2 regions of the Chitinimonas sp. JJ19 genome follow, and region 1 is predicted to be linked to the other one. Evidence: predicted binding sites of a transcription regulator. Region 1 holds the regulator's gene; the other holds the start of a gene.
What was found. The regulator NrdR, encoded in region 1, represses ribonucleotide reductase genes. The targets are predictions, from matches to a motif close to AAANACNATATATNGTNTTT.
Positions count from the first base shown of each region.

Region 1 (8,542 bases):
CTCGGTGTGGCCCGCACGCGCCAGCACCCCGCCCTCGCGCGCCATCAGCGGAAAAATATGGCCAGGCTGGACGATATCAGACGGCCTGGCATCGCGTGCCACGGCAGCCCGCACCGTCCGTGCACGGTCTGCGGCAGAGATGCCGGTACTCACCCCTTCGGCGGCCTCAATGCTGAGCGTGAAATTGGTGCCATGCGAGGCGCCATTCTTGGTCACCATCAAGGGCAGCTCCAACTGCCGGCAGCGCTGCTCGGTCAGGGTCAGGCAGATCAGGCCACGCGCGTGCTTGGCCATGAAGTTGATGGCCTCCGGGGTGACATGCTCGGCCGCCATGACGAGATCCCCCTCATTCTCGCGGTCCTCGTCATCCATCAGGATGATCATGCGGCCGGCAGCCAGCTCGGCAATCAGGTCGGGTATGGGAGAAATGGCAATGGACATGTAACGGGTACTTTCAGAATTCAAAGGGAAGCGGGTAAGCCAGCGGCTCAACCCTTGCGCTTTTTCAGCGCTTCAAACGGATCGGTTTCGGGCAGCATGCGCTCAAGATAGCGGGCGATCAGGTCTATCTCCAGATTGACCTTGTCACCGGCCTTCAGGTGCTTGAGCGAGGTGACTGCCACCGTATGGGGTATCAGGTTGACCGAGAAGATGCAGCGATCGTTGACGTCCTTGACCTGATTGGTGGTCAACGACACGCCATTGATCACCACCGAGCCCTTGATGGCAATGAATTTGGCCAGCGACTTGTCCGCCTGTACCACCAGTTGCCAGCTCTCACCCACCTCGACAAACTTGAGCACCTCACCCAGGCCATCTACATGGCCGGACACCAGGTGCCCGCCAAGGCGATCACCCAGCCGCAGCGCCTTCTCCAGATTCACCTCGCGGCCAGGGTCTTCCAATCCTACCGTGCAACGTAGCGATTCGGCCGAGATATCGTACTTGAAGCTGTGCTCCGTCTTGGCAATCACCGTCATACAGCCGCCGTTGACCGCGATGCTGTCGCCTATGGCAACGTCACGCAGGTCCAGGTGCTCGCTGACCACCATCACACGCAGGCCTTCGCCTTCCAGCGGTTGTACGGTGGCAATCTTGCCGGTGGCTTCAATGATGCCAGTGAACATGGCTATCCTTTCTCGATAGAGGGCGCCGACGCATGCGTCATGCCGGTTTTTGGCAGGCATGCAGCCGCAATGGCCAGCTCACACGCCTGGGCGCATCCCCCCAGAGCGGCGCAAGCTGCTTGCGCAACGCCGGCAGGGGGTCATGCTGTTTATCTTCTTTATAGCGCTGGGTAGCCGACCAGGTGCCCAGATATCCGATCAGTGCATCCAAGGTCCACATCAACACCATATTCAGTTCAGGTACAGGTAACCGGGGGTAAGGCATGGCCAAGCTGGCATAGCCCTGTTCCAGCCAACGCCGTTCTGGTGGCCAATACGCCCCAACCACATGGTGATAGTAGTCGGCCACGATGGCATCGATGGCAGGCTCGGTGGCGAACACCTCATAACACCAGATAGCCAGCACGCCACCGGGCTTGAGCACACGATCGGCCTCGGCCATGAAGGCGTCCAGATCAAACCAATGCAGCGCCTGCGCCACCGTGATCAAGTCCGCGCTGCCGGCGGCCAGCGAACTGCGTTCGGCTGCCTCCTGCCGGTAGACGATATGGGGGTGGGAGGGTGCATTTGCAAGCTGCCCGGCTGAGGGTTCGGTCGCAACAACCTGCTGGAAGTGCTCTGCCAGTGCCAGCGCCGCCTGTCCATTGCCGGTGGCGACGTCCCAGGCCAGCCCGGTGTTGTGCACCACCTGGGCCAGCCAAGTAAACAGGCTGGCCGGGTAGTGGGGCCGGAACTGTGCGTAGGCGGCAGACTGGTTCGAGAAGTGGTCCTGGAAGCTCATGGCAGGGTTGCCGACTCCACCAGGCTGATACGCTGGGCATCACAGTCTATCTCGACCATCACACCATAGGGCAACACACACATGGGATCAGTATGGCCAAAATCCATATGAGTCACCACGGCCAGTTCTGTCAGCCCCTCCTCATCCAGCACCTGCAACAGGGCCTCGTCGTATTCGACAAAGCGGCTGGGCGCCAGCTTGCCGCCCGGACGCCCCAGCAATATGCCCTGCAAGCCCTGCAGCACGCCTTGCTCAGCCAGATTGCGCAGAAAGTAGCGCAGCATGCTGGGGGCTGGTGCATCTTCAGAAGTTTCCAGGAACAGAATGGCACCCTGCCACTGCGCCAGCGAGGGCCAGCAGCGACTACCGCGCAGCATGTCCAGCACCTCCAGGCAGCCGCCCAGCAGATGGCCCCGCACCACCCCCTGCCCACGCAGGTAGCGCCACGGCAAGGGGGCGTTAAGCGGACGCGGCCGGGTCAGGCTGGCCACATCAGACCAGTCATACTGCTCTACCACCCAGCCGTCCGGGTTGGGGCGTATCTCCCCTGCTGGGCCATCTTCAAACAACAGGCGCTGCACCGACAGACGCAGGTAATCATGCAGCCCGCCGTTTTCCGCAAAACCGGACATGATGCTGGGGCCGTAAAAGCTGCCCAGGCCCGCCTTGTAGCAGGCCAGATGGCTGACCGTGCTGTCGGAGTAGCCCATATACACCTTGGGGTGCTTGCGTATCGCCTCGAAATCCAGATGTCGCAGCAGCCGTATCGAATCCTCGCCACCGATGGCGGAAATGATGCCGGCGATGGCAGGGTCGGCAAAAGCCTGCATCAGATCATCGGCCCGCGCCTGGGGATTGCGCGCCAGCCAGTTGGCCGGCTTCAGCGCATGCGGCATTTCCACCACGTCCAGGCCAAATGCCGCAGCCAGTTGCCGCTTGCCCTGCTCATAGCGCTCGGGGCAGGTTGCCGGCCCACCCCAGGACGATGCCACGACCGCAATGCGATCGCCACGGCGTAATTTGCGTGGGCGTATTATCGGGGGGTGGCTCAAATCGTTGTTCCTTGCGGCTGCGTCACAAAAGGCCGCACCACGCTCAGCAGTCGAGCCGCATAGCTATCCTTCTCGCCTACCGGCGCCACATAGTGCAGCGCCTCCTTTGCTGCGGCCTCGCCAGCCAGTCGCAGCATCACCCAACTGGCCAGGTACTGCGAGGCCAGGCAGCCCCCTGCAGTCGCCAGATTGCCTTCCGCATGGAAAGGTGCGTCCACCACCTGGACACCGGCCTCCTGCACCCAGGGTTTGGTGATCAAATCCGTACAGGCCGGCAAGCTGCTCAAGAGACCCAGGCGAGCCATCAACAAGGTGCCCGAGCACTGGGCGCCGATCAGCTGCCGCGCTGGGTCCAGCTTCAACCTGGCCAAGGTGGCTGCATCGGCAGCGACCTCCCGGGTCTTGATACCACTACCAAACAGCACCACCTCGGCTTCGTTGGCAAACTCCAGCGGCTGTTGGCTGCTGATGCCGACGCCATTCATGGAAGTCAGTTGCGGCGCCGACCCTGCAATCTCCGCCTGCCAACCCAGCCCACGCAGGCGATTGAGCATACCCAGCGCAATAAATGAGTCCAGCTCGTTGAAACCGTCAAACGTAACAATGGCGATGCGCATGCAGCACGCTCCTCAATCAAAGCGCAGGGTGTAGCGCATATCTGGCCCCACCTGGCGGCTATCCACCAGCCTTGGCGCCAACTTGTCGGCCAGTCGTGCCAGACTGAAATCTGCCATATGGGCAGCGGCACTCCCCAGCAGGACAGGCGCCTGATACAGCACCAGTTCATCCACCAGGCCGCTTTGCAGCCAGGCGCCATTCAAGCGCCCACCCGATTCCACCGTCACCTCATTCATCCCGCGCTGCCCCAGCAAGGCCAGCGTAGCTGCTAAATCAACCCGCCCGGCACCATCCGGCAGCGCCACCACCTCGGCCCCGGCTTCCCGCAAGGCATCGGCATGGCTGGACGGCGCATCGGCGGTAATCACCAGCGTCTTGCCCGGCGCTGTCAACATGCGGGCATTGATCGGTAGCTGGGCGCGGCTATCGAGCACCACGCGTAGCGGCTGCCGGCCATCCCAGGCAAGTCCATCCAGCTCACGCACCGTCAGCAGTGGGTCGTCCTTCAATACCGTACCGCTACCGGTCAACATGGCGCAGGAGCGGGCACGCAGCCTTTGCACATCCGCCCTGGCCGCCGGCCCGGTAATCCATTGCGATTCGCCGTTGGCCAGTGCTGTCTTGCCATCCAGGCTGGCTGCCAGTTTTAGCCGCAACCAAGGCCGCTGCCGCTCAATGCGGGACAAAAACCCCTTCAGCGACTCGCGTGCCTCCGGCGCCATCAGGCCAACTTCGGCCGCAATACCTGCCTCTCGCAGCATGGCCAAGCCCTTGCCAGCCACCAAGGTATGCGGGTCAACCAGGGCAGCCACTACCCTGGCAACACCCGCCTCGATCAGGCCCTTGGCGCAAGGTGGCGTGCGGCCATAATGGGCACAGGGCTCAAGGGTGACATAAGCCGTGGCGCCCACCGGGGTCTCGCCCCTGGCGATCGCATCACGCAAGGCCATGACCTCGGCGTGCGGGCCACCGGCAATCTGGGTGTGGCCCTGGCCGATCAGCCTGCCATCACGCACCAGCACGCAGCCCACGCTGGGATTGGGCGTGGTGATGCTCCGCCCCCCCTCCGCCACCCGCAAGGCCTGCGCCATAAAACCGTGGTCAGCTGCACTGAAACTCATGCCTGCCGTGCCTCGATCAGCTCCGCCAACTGGGGAGAAATGCGGCGCCGCCAGCGGCTACCCAGCGCAGCGCCATGCTTGTTCCACCACACCCCAGCGAACACAATGGCCAAACCGATCAGGCTCAAGGTAAAGGCAAACAGCAGGCTATCCTCAAAGACATCGTAGGCCAGATAGCCCAGATAACCCGCCACACCCAACCCGCCGAAAACGGCAAAGGCACGGCGCGACAGCACTGCGCCGACAAAGATCAGGCCCAGATTGATGCCGCAATAGATAAGCTTGCCGAACTGGCTGCCCGAATCCATGGCTGACAGCGCCCCCCAGAAGGCCAGCAGCCCGAACAGATAGAGCCAGAACGCATAATCTTGCTTCAACATCCGGGTACGCAGGTCTATCACCAGCGCCAAGGCCAGCATCAGCAAGCCAAACCCGAGCGAGACAAACTTGCGCAGGTCCCACACCGATGCGTAATAGCCGCTATAGTCGTCTGAATTGGCCAGACCCATGGCGATCCAGGCCGCCACGTCCATGCTCATATACCAGAGAGTGACAGCCACGGGCATGGTCATGAACGGCAGCCTGTAGCGCCACAGCATGACGGCAGCGGCGACCAGCGTGGCCAGCTCCATGATCAGCCAGCGCCAGTCTATCCAGACATGGAAATCACTGTATTGGCCACCATCGTCCCAGTGGCCCATGGCAGCCTCCACGCCGTAAACCGCCAGGGGAACCAGCACAATGCTCAGCGTCAGCAGGATGCCAGCGGGGATGCGCAGCTGCTTTGACTCCAGAAACCAGACACCCAGGCGCCAGGCCAGAAAACCATAGGCAAGGGCGAAAACCGTCAGCGAAACCGGCCCCCAGGTGGCGTAGCCCACGGTCATGAACAGGCTCATGGCCGCGATGGCGATTGCACCACCCAGGTAATACAGCACGTGGGCAAACCGGAACTGCGCATGGTCGTCCGGATTGGCTTGGGTCAGGAACTGCCACAAGGCATCTGCCTGGCCTGCCTGCAGTACGCCCTGTGTCTCGGCATGCGTCAGATCTTGGCGGCTTAACTTCATTTCTTGCTCACCTCTCGTATCAAGTCGCGGAAGTCATCCACATCCTGGAAGCTGCGGTAAACCGAGGCAAAGCGGATATACGCCACCTTGTCCAGCTTGGCCAGTTCGGCCATCACCATCTCGCCTATACGCCGTGACTCCACCTCGCGCTCGCCCAGCGACAGCACTTTCTGGTCTATCCGGGCTATGGCTTCATCCACCAGTTGGGTAGGCACTGGCCGCTTATGCAGGGCACGGTGAAAGCTCACCCTCACCTTGTTGCTGTCGTAGTCGGCACGGCTGCCATTGGCCTTAACCACTTGTGGCGGCCTGACCTCGGCCGTCTCGAAAGTGGTAAAGCGCTTGTCGCACCCGGCACATTTGCGCCGTCGCCTGATGCTATCGCCTTCTTCCGAAAGGCGGGTATCGACCACTTGGGTATCGGCCGAGCCACAGAACGGGCATTTCATCTCGCTGCTCCGCTACTTGAATAGCCGGCATTCTAACCGTGGCGCGGCCTGCAGCGGGCTAAAACCAGTCAACTGGCACAGGGTCACGGCCAGCACAGAAACACGTCTGTCATGCCGATTTCGATCAGACGTAACAAACGCCACTTATGCTGCAACGCACAAATCACCTCACAGAGCTGACCATGCCTTACTCACCGCGCCATCCGAAACCGTCTACCTTTTTTGCCGAGCCGCTGCTGACCATCGCCGTCACCGTGCTGTTTACCTACGCACTGGTGTCCGACCCCCGGCCCGCCGCCCCTACCCAGCCAGATTCGCCGGTGCTGGCCCAAGCAGGTACCCGCCATGCTGGCTGAGCCACTGATTGCCGCGCCACCGCGCCAGCCGAGCCTGCGTATTCGACTGATTGACGTGCTAGGCCTGCTGCTGCTTGCCCTGCTGGCCATGGCCTGGCGTTGCGCCACCGTGGACGACTGAGCGCCTGTTGGTGGACGCAAGTCATCGATGGTTGTAACAGGCTGCGCGGGTGCCAGGGAAAGCCCCGCACTGCGGCTTTCCCGAATGCCGAAACCGCCAATGGCTAGGCTTGCCGCAGCGCAGCATGATGAATGGGTTCGCAACAGGATGGCTGTTCCGGGACAGAAAGCCCTCTTGTGCCCTCCCCCTTCCTCCTCTCCCCGAGGGCATGGGGGGTGGGCAGCGTCCTGATGTTGACCATACGCTCAGGGCGCTGCTGTGGACGGTGTTGTTGCTCCGTGCTGCGTCTCCCCTATGACAGCAGCGCTTCTCAGGGCCGCCAGCGCTTCATCGCGGGCGGCCCGATTTTTTTCTGCCAACTGGCGCACCGCCAGATAAAACGCCGAAAAATCGCCCCCCAACTGCCTGAACAAAGCCCGAAATGCCGGTACCTTCTCGTGGTAGGTCGCCAGAGACGCCATATGGGCATTGTTGGGATGGGGCTGGAACCAAGCGTCATAGCCCAGATAGCCTCCCCACTCCGCCTTCAGCGCTTGGTAGCCGCGCTCCAGCTCAGCCTGTATCTCGACTTTGGCAGCACGCTTGGCGTCATCGGCCTGCTCGCTGGTATAGACAGCCTCCAGCAACGCCCTGCCCTGCTCCATCAGCCGCCTGAAGGCCTGCCGCCGCTGCTCCGCCCTGGGATAAGCCTCACGCGCTGCGGCATCGCCCTCCAGTGCCAGCCAACGCTCGTAGCCCTCCAGCTCCACGGCCGTGGCGAAGGCCTCGTTGAAACCACTGTCGTCCTTGATATACAGCTGCTGATGGGCCAGTTCGTGAAAGATCAGCCTGGCAAGCACAGCCTTGTCGTAGCGTAGGGTGGTATTAAGCAGCGGGTCCGAAAACCAGCCCAGGGTGGAATAAGCCGGAACACCGTAAAGGAATACATCCTCGCCCAGGGCCTTGCGTGATTCTGCATATTGCTGGGCTTCGGCCTCGCTGTAATAGCCCCTATAGCTCAGGCAACCGGCAATAGGAAAGCAGCTTTCCTGGGGTTTGAGCGACAGCGGCGGTGTGCTGACGATGTTCCACAGCGCATAGGGCCGGCCCAGATCAGCATAGCGGGTGTAGCTGGCATTATCGGGCAGCTTCAGCTCGCGTATGGCGAACTCACGCAACCGTTGCGCCAGCCTCAGCTTGTTCGCCGTCTCAGGCGTGGTCGCCGGGTCGGCCAGTACCTCGTCTATGGCTCTGGCTTTACTCATGACCTCGGCCTGCCCGGTTGCCGCCTGGCCAACAAACGCCACGCTGGCACAGCCCGTTACACCCAGGCAGAACAACAAACCCAGCAGCCGTCCCAGCCATGCAGCCATCAGGCCACCTTGGGCTTGGCAGCCCGCAGATTCAGTACCACCAATGCCAGCACGCCAGCCACCAAGCCCCAGAAAGCAGAGCCTATACCGCCCAGGCTGACGCCCGATGCCGTCACCAGAAAAGTGATCAAGGCGGGCTCACGCTGATTGTCCTCGCGCATGGCCAAGGCCAGTCCGCTGGAGAGCGCCCCGAACAAGGCAATGCCGGCAATGGCCAAGACCAACTCCGTGGGGAAGGCCGCAAACAAGGCCCCGACCGAGCCCCCCAGCAAACCCAGCAGCAGGTAGAAGCCACCAGCAGCCACGCTGGCGCGATAACGCTGTGCAGGGTCCTCGTGCGCCTCCTTGCCGGCACAGATGGCGGCAGTGATGGCCGCCAGGTTGAGGGCAAAACAGCCGAACGGCGCCAGCAGCAGGTTGGTGAAGCCTGTCCAGCCCACCAGGGCCGAAACCGGGGGCTCGTAGCCAGAGGAGCGTAGCACGGCAACACCGGGG
Region 1 is NZ_JBAMDD010000003.1:43,972-52,513, reverse strand. Features, by position in the region: gene ribBA (bifunctional 3,4-dihydroxy-2-butanone-4-phosphate synthase/GTP cyclohydrolase II) at 1-441, opposite strand, end outside; gene V7714_RS04740 (riboflavin synthase) at 489-1,127, opposite strand; gene V7714_RS04735 (class I SAM-dependent methyltransferase) at 1,165-1,908, opposite strand; gene V7714_RS04730 (S66 family peptidase) at 1,905-2,960, opposite strand; gene V7714_RS04725 (DJ-1/PfpI family protein) at 2,957-3,577, opposite strand; gene ribD (bifunctional diaminohydroxyphosphoribosylaminopyrimidine deaminase/5-amino-6-(5-phosphoribosylamino)uracil reductase RibD) at 3,590-4,699, opposite strand; gene V7714_RS04715 (DUF2157 domain-containing protein) at 4,696-5,769, opposite strand; gene nrdR (transcriptional regulator NrdR) at 5,766-6,218, opposite strand; gene V7714_RS04705 (hypothetical protein) at 6,365-6,574, shown strand; gene V7714_RS04700 (hypothetical protein) at 6,564-6,695, shown strand; gene V7714_RS04695 (aminopeptidase) at 6,941-8,047, opposite strand; gene V7714_RS04690 (benzoate/H(+) symporter BenE family transporter) at 8,047-8,542, opposite strand, start outside.

Region 2 (8,542 bases), on a different contig from region 1:
TCGGCGGTGGTCTCACGACCGCCCGGGATTGTGGCCTCAAAGCTATCCCTCGCGCTCAGCCTGTCATTGACAGACTCTGCACTACCGACTGCGTCAGCGGCGGTCTCACGACCGCCCGGGATTGTGGCTTCGCCGCTATCCCTCACGCTCAGCCTGTCATTGACAGGCTTCGCACTCGGGATTGTCAATGCTGCAAAACTTTGCCGACTCAGCGGCGCCCTCCCCTGCGGCATAGCTAGCGGCAGCTGCCGGGGCTGCGGCGATCTGGCCACCGCCCACGGGCACGGCGTTCAGTTCACCACCACGGCCGGTGGATTTTTCGGCGCTGGATGCCGACAGGGTGCGCAGGTAGTAAGTGGTCTTCAGGCCACGTACCCAGGCCAGGCGGTACAGGTCGTCCATCTTCTTGCCGCTGGCACCGGCCATGTAGATATTCAGGCTTTGTGCCTGGTCTATCCACTTCTGGCGGCGCGAGGCGCATTCCACCAGCCATTGGGCTTCCACTTCAAAGGCGGTGGCGTAGATGTCCTTGAGGTCTTGCGGTACGCGGTCGATGCGGTACAGCGAGCCGTCGAAGTACTTGATGTCGCCTATCATCACGTCGTCCCACAGGCCGCGTTCCTTCAGGTCGTGCACCAGGTGTTCGTTGATCACCGTGAATTCGCCCGAGAGGTTGGATTTCACGAAGATGTTCTGGTAGTTCGGCTCGATCGAGGCCGATACGCCGACGATGTTGGCAATGGTCGCGGTCGGGGCGATGGCCAAGCAGTTGGAGTTGCGCATGCCGTAGGTGGCGATGCGGGCGCGCAGGGTGGCCCAATCCAGGGTTTCGCTGCGATCCATTTCAACATAGCCACCGCGTGCTTCGGCCAGCATGTCGATGCTGTCTTGCGGCAGGATGCCCTTGGACCACAGGCTACCGGCGTAGCTGGGGTACTTGCCGCGCTCTTCGGCCAACTCGGTGCTGGCGTAGTAGGCGTGGTAGGCCACCACTTCCATCGAGCGGTCGGCGAATTCGACTGCGGCGTCCGATGCGTAAGGTACGCGCAGCATGTGCAGGCAATCCTGGAAGCCCATGATGCCCATGCCCACGGGGCGGTGCTTGAGGTTGGAGTTGCGTGCCTTCTTGACCGGGTAGAAGTTGATATCAATCACGTTGTCCAGCATGCGCATGGCGGTGCGGACGGTACGCTTCACCTTGTCGCCATCCAGGCTGAACTGGCCGTCGGCACCCTTCACCATGTGGTTGACCAGGTTCACCGAACCCAGGTTACACACAGCGATTTCGTTGTCGTTGGTGTTCAGTGTGATCTCGGTACACAGGTTGGACGAGTGCACCACACCCACGTGCTGCTGCGGGCTGCGGATATTGCAGGGGTCCTTGAAGGTGAACCAGGGGTGGCCGGTTTCAAACAGCATGGTCAGCATCTTGCGCCACAGCTGCAGGGCCGGGATCTTCTTGTATACGCGCATCTCGCCGCGCTCTGCCTTGGCTTCGTAGCGGACGTAGGCTTCTTCAAAGGCCTTGCCAAACAGTTCATGCAGGTCGGGCACTTCGCTGGGGCTGAACAGCGACCATTCACCGCCTTCAATCACGCGCTTCATGAACAGGTCCGGTATCCAGTTCGCGGTGTTCATGTCGTGGGTGCGGCGGCGGTCATCGCCGGTGTTCTTGCGCAGTTCGAGGAACTCCTCGATATCGGCGTGCCAGGTTTCCAGGTAGGCACACACGGCGCCCTTGCGCTTGCCGCCCTGGTTCACTGCCACGGCGGTGTCGTTCACCACCTTGAGGAAGGGAACAATACCTTGCGACTTGCCGTTGGTGCCCTTGATATGCGAGCCCAGGGCGCGCACCGGGGTCCAGTCGTTGCCCAGGCCGCCGGCAAACTTCGACAGCAGTGCGTTTTCCTTCAGGCCTTCATAGATACCATCGAGGTCATCGGCAATGGTGGTCAGGTAGCAGCTGGAGAGCTGCGAGCGCAGGGTGCCCGAGTTGAACAGGGTCGGGGTCGACGACATGAAGTCGAAGGTCGACAGCACGTTGTAGAACTCGATGGCACGGGCTTCGCGATCAATCTCGCGGATAGCCAGGCCCATGGCCACGCGCATGAAGAAGGCCTGCGGCAGCTCGATACGATGGCCGTGGATATGCAGGAAGTAACGATCGAACAGGGTTTGCAGGCCCAGGTAGTCGAACTGGTAGTCGCGCTCGTACTTCATGGCAGCGCCCAGGCGCGCCAGGTCGAACTGGGCCAGCTCCGGGTCCAGCAGCTCGGCCTCAATACCCTGCTTGATGAACTTGGGGAAATACTCGGCGTAACGGGTCGCCATTTCCTCGTGGGTAACTTCTTCTTCCAGCACTTCGCGGCGCAGGCTGTGCATCAGCAGGCGGGCGGTCACGCGGCTGTAGGCGGGTTCCTTCTCGATCAGCTGGCGGGCGGACAGCACGGCAGACTTGCGTACTTCCTCGGCCGGCACGCCGTCGTACAGGTTCTTCAGGGTCTCGGTAATGATGTGCTCGGGGTCGGTCACCGTCTCGTAGCCCGAACAGGCCGATTGCACAATGGCGCGCAGCTTGGCCACATCCAGCGGCTTGCTCACGCCTTCGTCATTGATATTGATGCCGGCCACTGGGGCATGCTCTGCCTCACCCTTGGCCAGGCGTTCCTGATGCCGGCGCTCGCGGTACAGCACATAGGCACGGGCCACATCGTGCTCGCCCGAGCGCATCAGGGCCAGTTCAACCTGGTCCTGGATATCTTCAATGTGGATGGCGCCGCCTTCAGGCTTGCGGCGCATCAGGGCGTTCACCACCAGGTCGGTCACACGCTGCACCGTCTCGCGCACCGAGGCCGATTGCGCAGCAGCACCACCATGCACAGCCAGGAAGGCCTTGGTCACGGCAACCGAGATCTTCATAGGTTCGAACGGCACGACGGCACCGTTGCGGCGTATGGTTTTGTACTCGGCAACCTGCTGAGCGGCAGTCGAACCCACGCTGTCGTTACCCTGTGGGTACGAGGCGCGTGTGGTGCTGGCGGTATCGGTGGTGGCGTACATGTGAGGACTTCCCCTTTTCTAGGTGTTGATTGCCTACGAGACCCTGGGCGCCATGCGCGCCAAGGCCCCGAGCTGGGTGGGATGTTCAGATGGTGCGTAGGCTGGCAGGAGATGCCTGTTCAGCCCGTCTACCCTGAACGCACACCCTAAAAGTACATTCCGGCAGGCCCGGAATGGGGTGTGCATAATTCTGTGTAGAAAATGTGGAAAACACTATATGTAGTGTTTTTTGACTGCTCTGACTACTAATTCTAGTGATGCGACCCGCCGCAAGCAACAGTTGTTTTTACCACCCCGTAGATACTGGGCCTAACGCAACAGGCCAGCCGCAATCGGCACCAGGGCCGCCGTTTTTGCAGGCCCGATGCCCCCTGGCGGGACTGTGGATAATTCTGGGGACAACTACGGCACGGTGGCAAAACCGGGCAAACAATGCCGCAATCGCAGCATAAAAAAAGCGCCCTTGCCTTGCGCAAGGGCGCTCCTGTTTCGGGGGTGATACGCCGTCAACCAGCGCCAAAAACCCGCTCGCGCAGCTTGTGCAACTGGTCGCGTAGTTCGGCCGCCTTCTCGAACTCCAGGTTCTTGGCCGCCTCCATCATGGATTTTTCTATCTGCTTGAGCTGCTTGGCCAGCGTCTTCTCATCCATATCCTCCAGCAGGATACGGCCCTGGCGTTCCAGCCGCTCGGCGCGGGCGGCATCTTCGTCATACACCCCGTCGATAATGTCCTTGATGCGCTTGACCACGCCCCGTGGGGTGATTCCGTTGGCTTCGTTGAACGCCACCTGCTTGGCCCGCCGCCGCTCGGTCTCGTCGATGGCGCGGCGCATGCTGTCGGTAATCCGGTCGCCATAGAGTATGGCGGTGCCGTTCAGGTTACGGGCGGCACGGCCTATGGTCTGTATCAACGAGCGCTCGCTGCGCAGAAAGCCTTCCTTGTCTGCATCCAGTATGGCTACCAGCGATACCTCGGGAATATCCAGGCCCTCGCGCAGCAAGTTGATGCCGATCAGCACATCAAACTCGCCCAGGCGCAGGTCGCGCAATATCTCCACCCGCTCCACCGTGTCGATATCCGAATGCAGGTAACGCACCTTGATATGGTGCTCGGTAAAGTAATCGGTCAGCTGCTCCGCCATGCGTTTGGTGAGCGTGGTCACCAACACCCGTTCGCCTACGTCGGTGCGCTTGCGTATCTCGCTCATCAGGTCGTCAACCTGGGTGGTGACCGGCCGCACATGGATAACCGGGTCCACCAGGCCGGTAGGACGTACCAGTTGCTCCACCACCTTGCCCTGGTGCTCGGCCTCGTACTTGGCTGGGGTGGCCGAGACAAACACCGTCTGCGGCATCATGGTCTCGAATTCCTCGAACTTGAGCGGCCGGTTGTCCAGCGCGCTGGGCAGGCGGAAGCCATAATCGACCAGATTCTCCTTGCGCGACCTGTCGCCCTTGTACATGGCACCCACCTGGCCGATCAGCACATGCGACTCGTCCAGGAACATCAAGGCGCCTTCGGGCAAGTAGTCGATCAGCGTGGGCGGCGGCGAGCCAGCCGGCTTGCCCGAGAAATGCCGCGAGTAGTTTTCAATGCCCTTGCAAAAGCCCATCTCCTGCAGCATTTCCAGGTCGAACTTGGTCCGCTGGTCCAGCCGCTGCGCCTCTACCAGCTTATGTTCCTTGTGATAGAACTCCAGCCGGGTACGCAGCTCTTCCTTGATGGTCTCGATGGCGCGCAGCACTGTGGCGCGCGGGGTGACATAGTGGCTGGAGGGGAACACGGTAAAACGCCCCACCCGTTGCTTGATATGGCCGGTCAGCGGGTCGAACAGCTGTATCTGCTCAATCTCGTCGTCAAACATGCCGATACGCACTGCCAGATCGGCATTTTCGGCGGGAAACACATCAATCACATCGCCGCGCACCCTAAAGGTACCGCGACCAAAGTCGATCTCATTGCGCTCATACTGCATCTGCACCAGGCGGGTCACTAATTCGGGCTGGGGCATTTTCTCCCCTTCCCGCACGTGCAGAATCATCTTGTGATAGTCGCTGGGGTCGCCAATACCGTAGATAGCCGATACGGTGGCCACGATGATGCAATCGGGCCGCTCCAGAATGGCCTTGGTGGCCGACAGGCGCATCTGCTCGATATGCTCGTTGATCTGCGAATCCTTCTCGATGAACAGATCACGGCTGGGCACATAGGCCTCGGGCTGGTAGTAATCGTAATAAGAGACGAAATACTCCACCGCGTTCTCGGGAAAGAACTCCCGGAACTCGGCATACAGCTGCGCCGCCAGAGTCTTGTTAGGTGCCATCACGATGGCCGGCCGGCCGGTGCGGGCAATCACATTGGCCATGGTGTAGGTCTTGCCCGACCCCGTCACCCCCAACAGCGTCTGAAAACGCAAGCCATCCTCCAGCCCCTCGACCAAGCCATCAATCGCAGAGGGCTGGTCGCCAGCAGGCGGAAAAGGCTGATGCAGGCGGTAAGGGCTATCGGGAAAAGTGACGATCATGGTGGCCTTTTGCAGAACCTGATTGAGAACCTATTAGATAAGGGCGGATAAAACACCGCCCGGACAAACAAGGGGGCAGCCTTTCTACCAACGCCAGCGATTGTAGCGCCACACAAGGCAAACCGGACGGAAGCAACAGAATCGGCTAAAGTATTTACACCATCCTTGCATCAGACTCGTCATGTCCGAACCCCAAGTACCCAAGCCGGATTGGTCTTACGCAGAAGCGCTGCTCGACCGCTTTGGGGATGCGGTATTGGTATTCGACAAGGAACTGGTCTGCCGCTTTGCCAATACAGCCGCCGCCGAAATGCTGGGCCGGCAGATGCAGGACGTGCTGGAACAACACGCCATGCAGCTCTACCCCAGCGAGCATGCAGACAAGTTCAACAAAGCCCTGGAGGCCGCGCTGGGTGGCCAGGTCACCCGCAATCGCGGCTGGCGGGATATCCCATCGCAAGGCCACCGCTGTCTTGATTTCCGCTTCGAGCCCTGCCTCACCGCCGATGGCCATATCGCCGGCGCCATGCACAGCGCACGCGACATCACCGAAATGGCCGAGGTAGAAGAGCGCGCCCGGCTCTCGGTCATGATGTTCGAGCACACCACCGAAGGCCTGATGATACTGGGTGCGGACAAGCGCATCCGGCTGGTCAACCCCGCTTTTACCGAGCTGACCGGCTTTAGCGCCGACGATGTGCTGAACGAACAACCCGAACACCTCACACCATCCGGCCAGGACGAGGCCAACCCCTATCCCGATATCTGGCACGCGCTGGAATACGACAATGCCTGGCAGGGCGAGGTAATCTACCGCCGCCGCGACGGCAGACTCATGCCCACCTGGCAGACCGTAGTGCGCGTGCGCGATGCCGCCGGCGAGGTAGAGCATTATCTGGCGATTTTCACCGACCTGACCGAACGCCAGCGTTTTGAGCAGCAACTGGAACGGCTGGTCTATTACGATGTGCTCACCAGCCTGCCCAACCGCGCGCTGCTGTCCGACCGCATCGCCCAGGCCATGTCGCGGGCCGAGCGCATGGGCAGCCATATGGCCCTGCTGTTTATCGATCTGGACCGCTTCAAGGCCATCAACGACACCCTGGGCAATCACCAGGGCGACCAGTTGCTTCGAGCGGTGGCCCAGCGCCTGCGCGATGTCGCCAATATAGAGATGACAGTCTGCCGCTATGGCGCGGACCAGTTCCTGCTGCTTTACCCCGAGCTGGATACGCCCGACCAGGCCTCTACACTGTGCGGCCGCCTATTGCTGGCCCTGGCATCCCCGCACCAGGTCGGCTCGCAAAGCCTGACCATCACCGGCAGCATAGGGGTGGCGGTCTACCCCGACGATGGTATCGAGCGCGAGACGCTGATCCAGCACGCCGAAACCGCCATGCAGGCAGCAAAGAAGGCCGGCCGCAACACCTTCCGATTCTTTACCCAGGACATGAACCAGCGCAGCGCCGAATTCCTGCTGCTGGACAACCATCTGCGCCAGGCCCTGGTCAATAAGGAATTCCTGCTCTACTACCAGCCGCAAATCGATATCAAGACCCGCGAAGTCATCGGCATGGAAGCCCTGATGCGCTGGCGCCACCCCGATCTGGGCCTGGTTCCACCCAACCGTTTTATCCCTGCGGCCGAAGAAACCGGCCTGATCGTGCCCATGGGCGAGTGGGTACTGCACGAGGCCTGCCGGCAGAACAAGGCCTGGCAGTTGGCCGGGCTGCTGCACGCCCCGGTTGCCGTCAACGTCTCTGCCCGCCAGTTTGCCGAGCAACTGGAAGACGTCACCACCAAAGCCCTGCAGGATGCCGGCCTGGCACCCGAATGGCTGGAGCTGGAGGTGACCGAAAGTACCCTGATGGACGATGTAAACGAAGCCATCCTCACCCTGGGCGCGTTGAAGCGCATGGGCGTGCGGCTGTCCATCGACGACTTTGGCACGGGTTACTCCTCGCTCAACTACCTCAAGCGCTTCCCCCTCGACAAGCTCAAGGTCGACCGCTCTTTTGTCATCGACATACTGGACGACCCAGACGACGCCGCCATTGCAGGCGCCGTGGTCAGCCTGGCCAAGAACCTGCGGCTCAAGGTCATTGCCGAAGGCGTGGAAACCGCCGAGCAGCTGGATTTCCTGGAGCAACTGGGCTGCGACGAAATGCAGGGCTTTCTGGTCGCCCCGCCCATCCCCGCCGACAAGGTGCCGGAGTTCCTGGCGCAGTGGCGCAAAAAGCCAGTTTGATCCTTAGAGCCTGTTCAAAGTCTTTTCGCCGCGTCGTTCGCAACCTTGCCGGATGAAGGGCAAGGTGCAAGCCGCGCAGCGGTACCGGTTCCGGTATCGGTACCGTCAGCGGCTTGCAACGCCGCCCTTCGCCGGCAAGGCTGCGAACCCGGAGGGCCGGCGCGCGGCGAAAAGACTTTGAACAGGCTCTTAGCAAACCAACCAGCAAATAGCCCGGCATCAAACCGGGCTATTGGTATCCATCAGCAAGGCCGTCTATCGCTAACTCTGCACCTGCACCCGCTTGCCCTGCACATTGCGCTCTGCCGGTTTGCCCTGCACCCGTATCTCGCCCGGCCCATCAGATTGCGCCTCCAGCCGGTTGCGCACATCCGCGCTGATATCGCCCGACCCCGTGCTCTGCAGCTTGGCATTCTGTGCCACCAAGCGGCTCAAACCCGCCTCGCCGGGGCCATCCACCTGCAGCAGCAGATCGCGGACACTACCTACAGCTTGCAGGTCGCCCGAACCGGACATCTGCGCGTGAAAGCGCTCAGCCGCTACGGTACCCAGCATCACATCACCCGGGCCGTGCATCTCCAGCTCCACATCCTGCATGGATAGCGCACCGGCATTCAGATCGCCACTACCGGTGAGGGCAATCTTGATGTTGCTGGCCTGGCCCACCAGCCGTATATCGCCGGGGCCGCTACCATCCACCTTGACCGTA
Region 2 is NZ_JBAMDD010000001.1:132,832-141,373, reverse strand. Features, by position in the region: gene V7714_RS00615 (ribonucleoside-diphosphate reductase subunit alpha) at 157-3,060, opposite strand; gene uvrB (excinuclease ABC subunit UvrB) at 3,567-5,585, opposite strand; gene V7714_RS00605 (putative bifunctional diguanylate cyclase/phosphodiesterase) at 5,767-7,833, shown strand; gene V7714_RS00600 (head GIN domain-containing protein) at 8,095-8,542, opposite strand, start outside.
Region 2: the regulator NrdR is predicted to act here: its motif matches at 3,269-3,288, upstream of V7714_RS00615 (ribonucleoside-diphosphate reductase subunit alpha).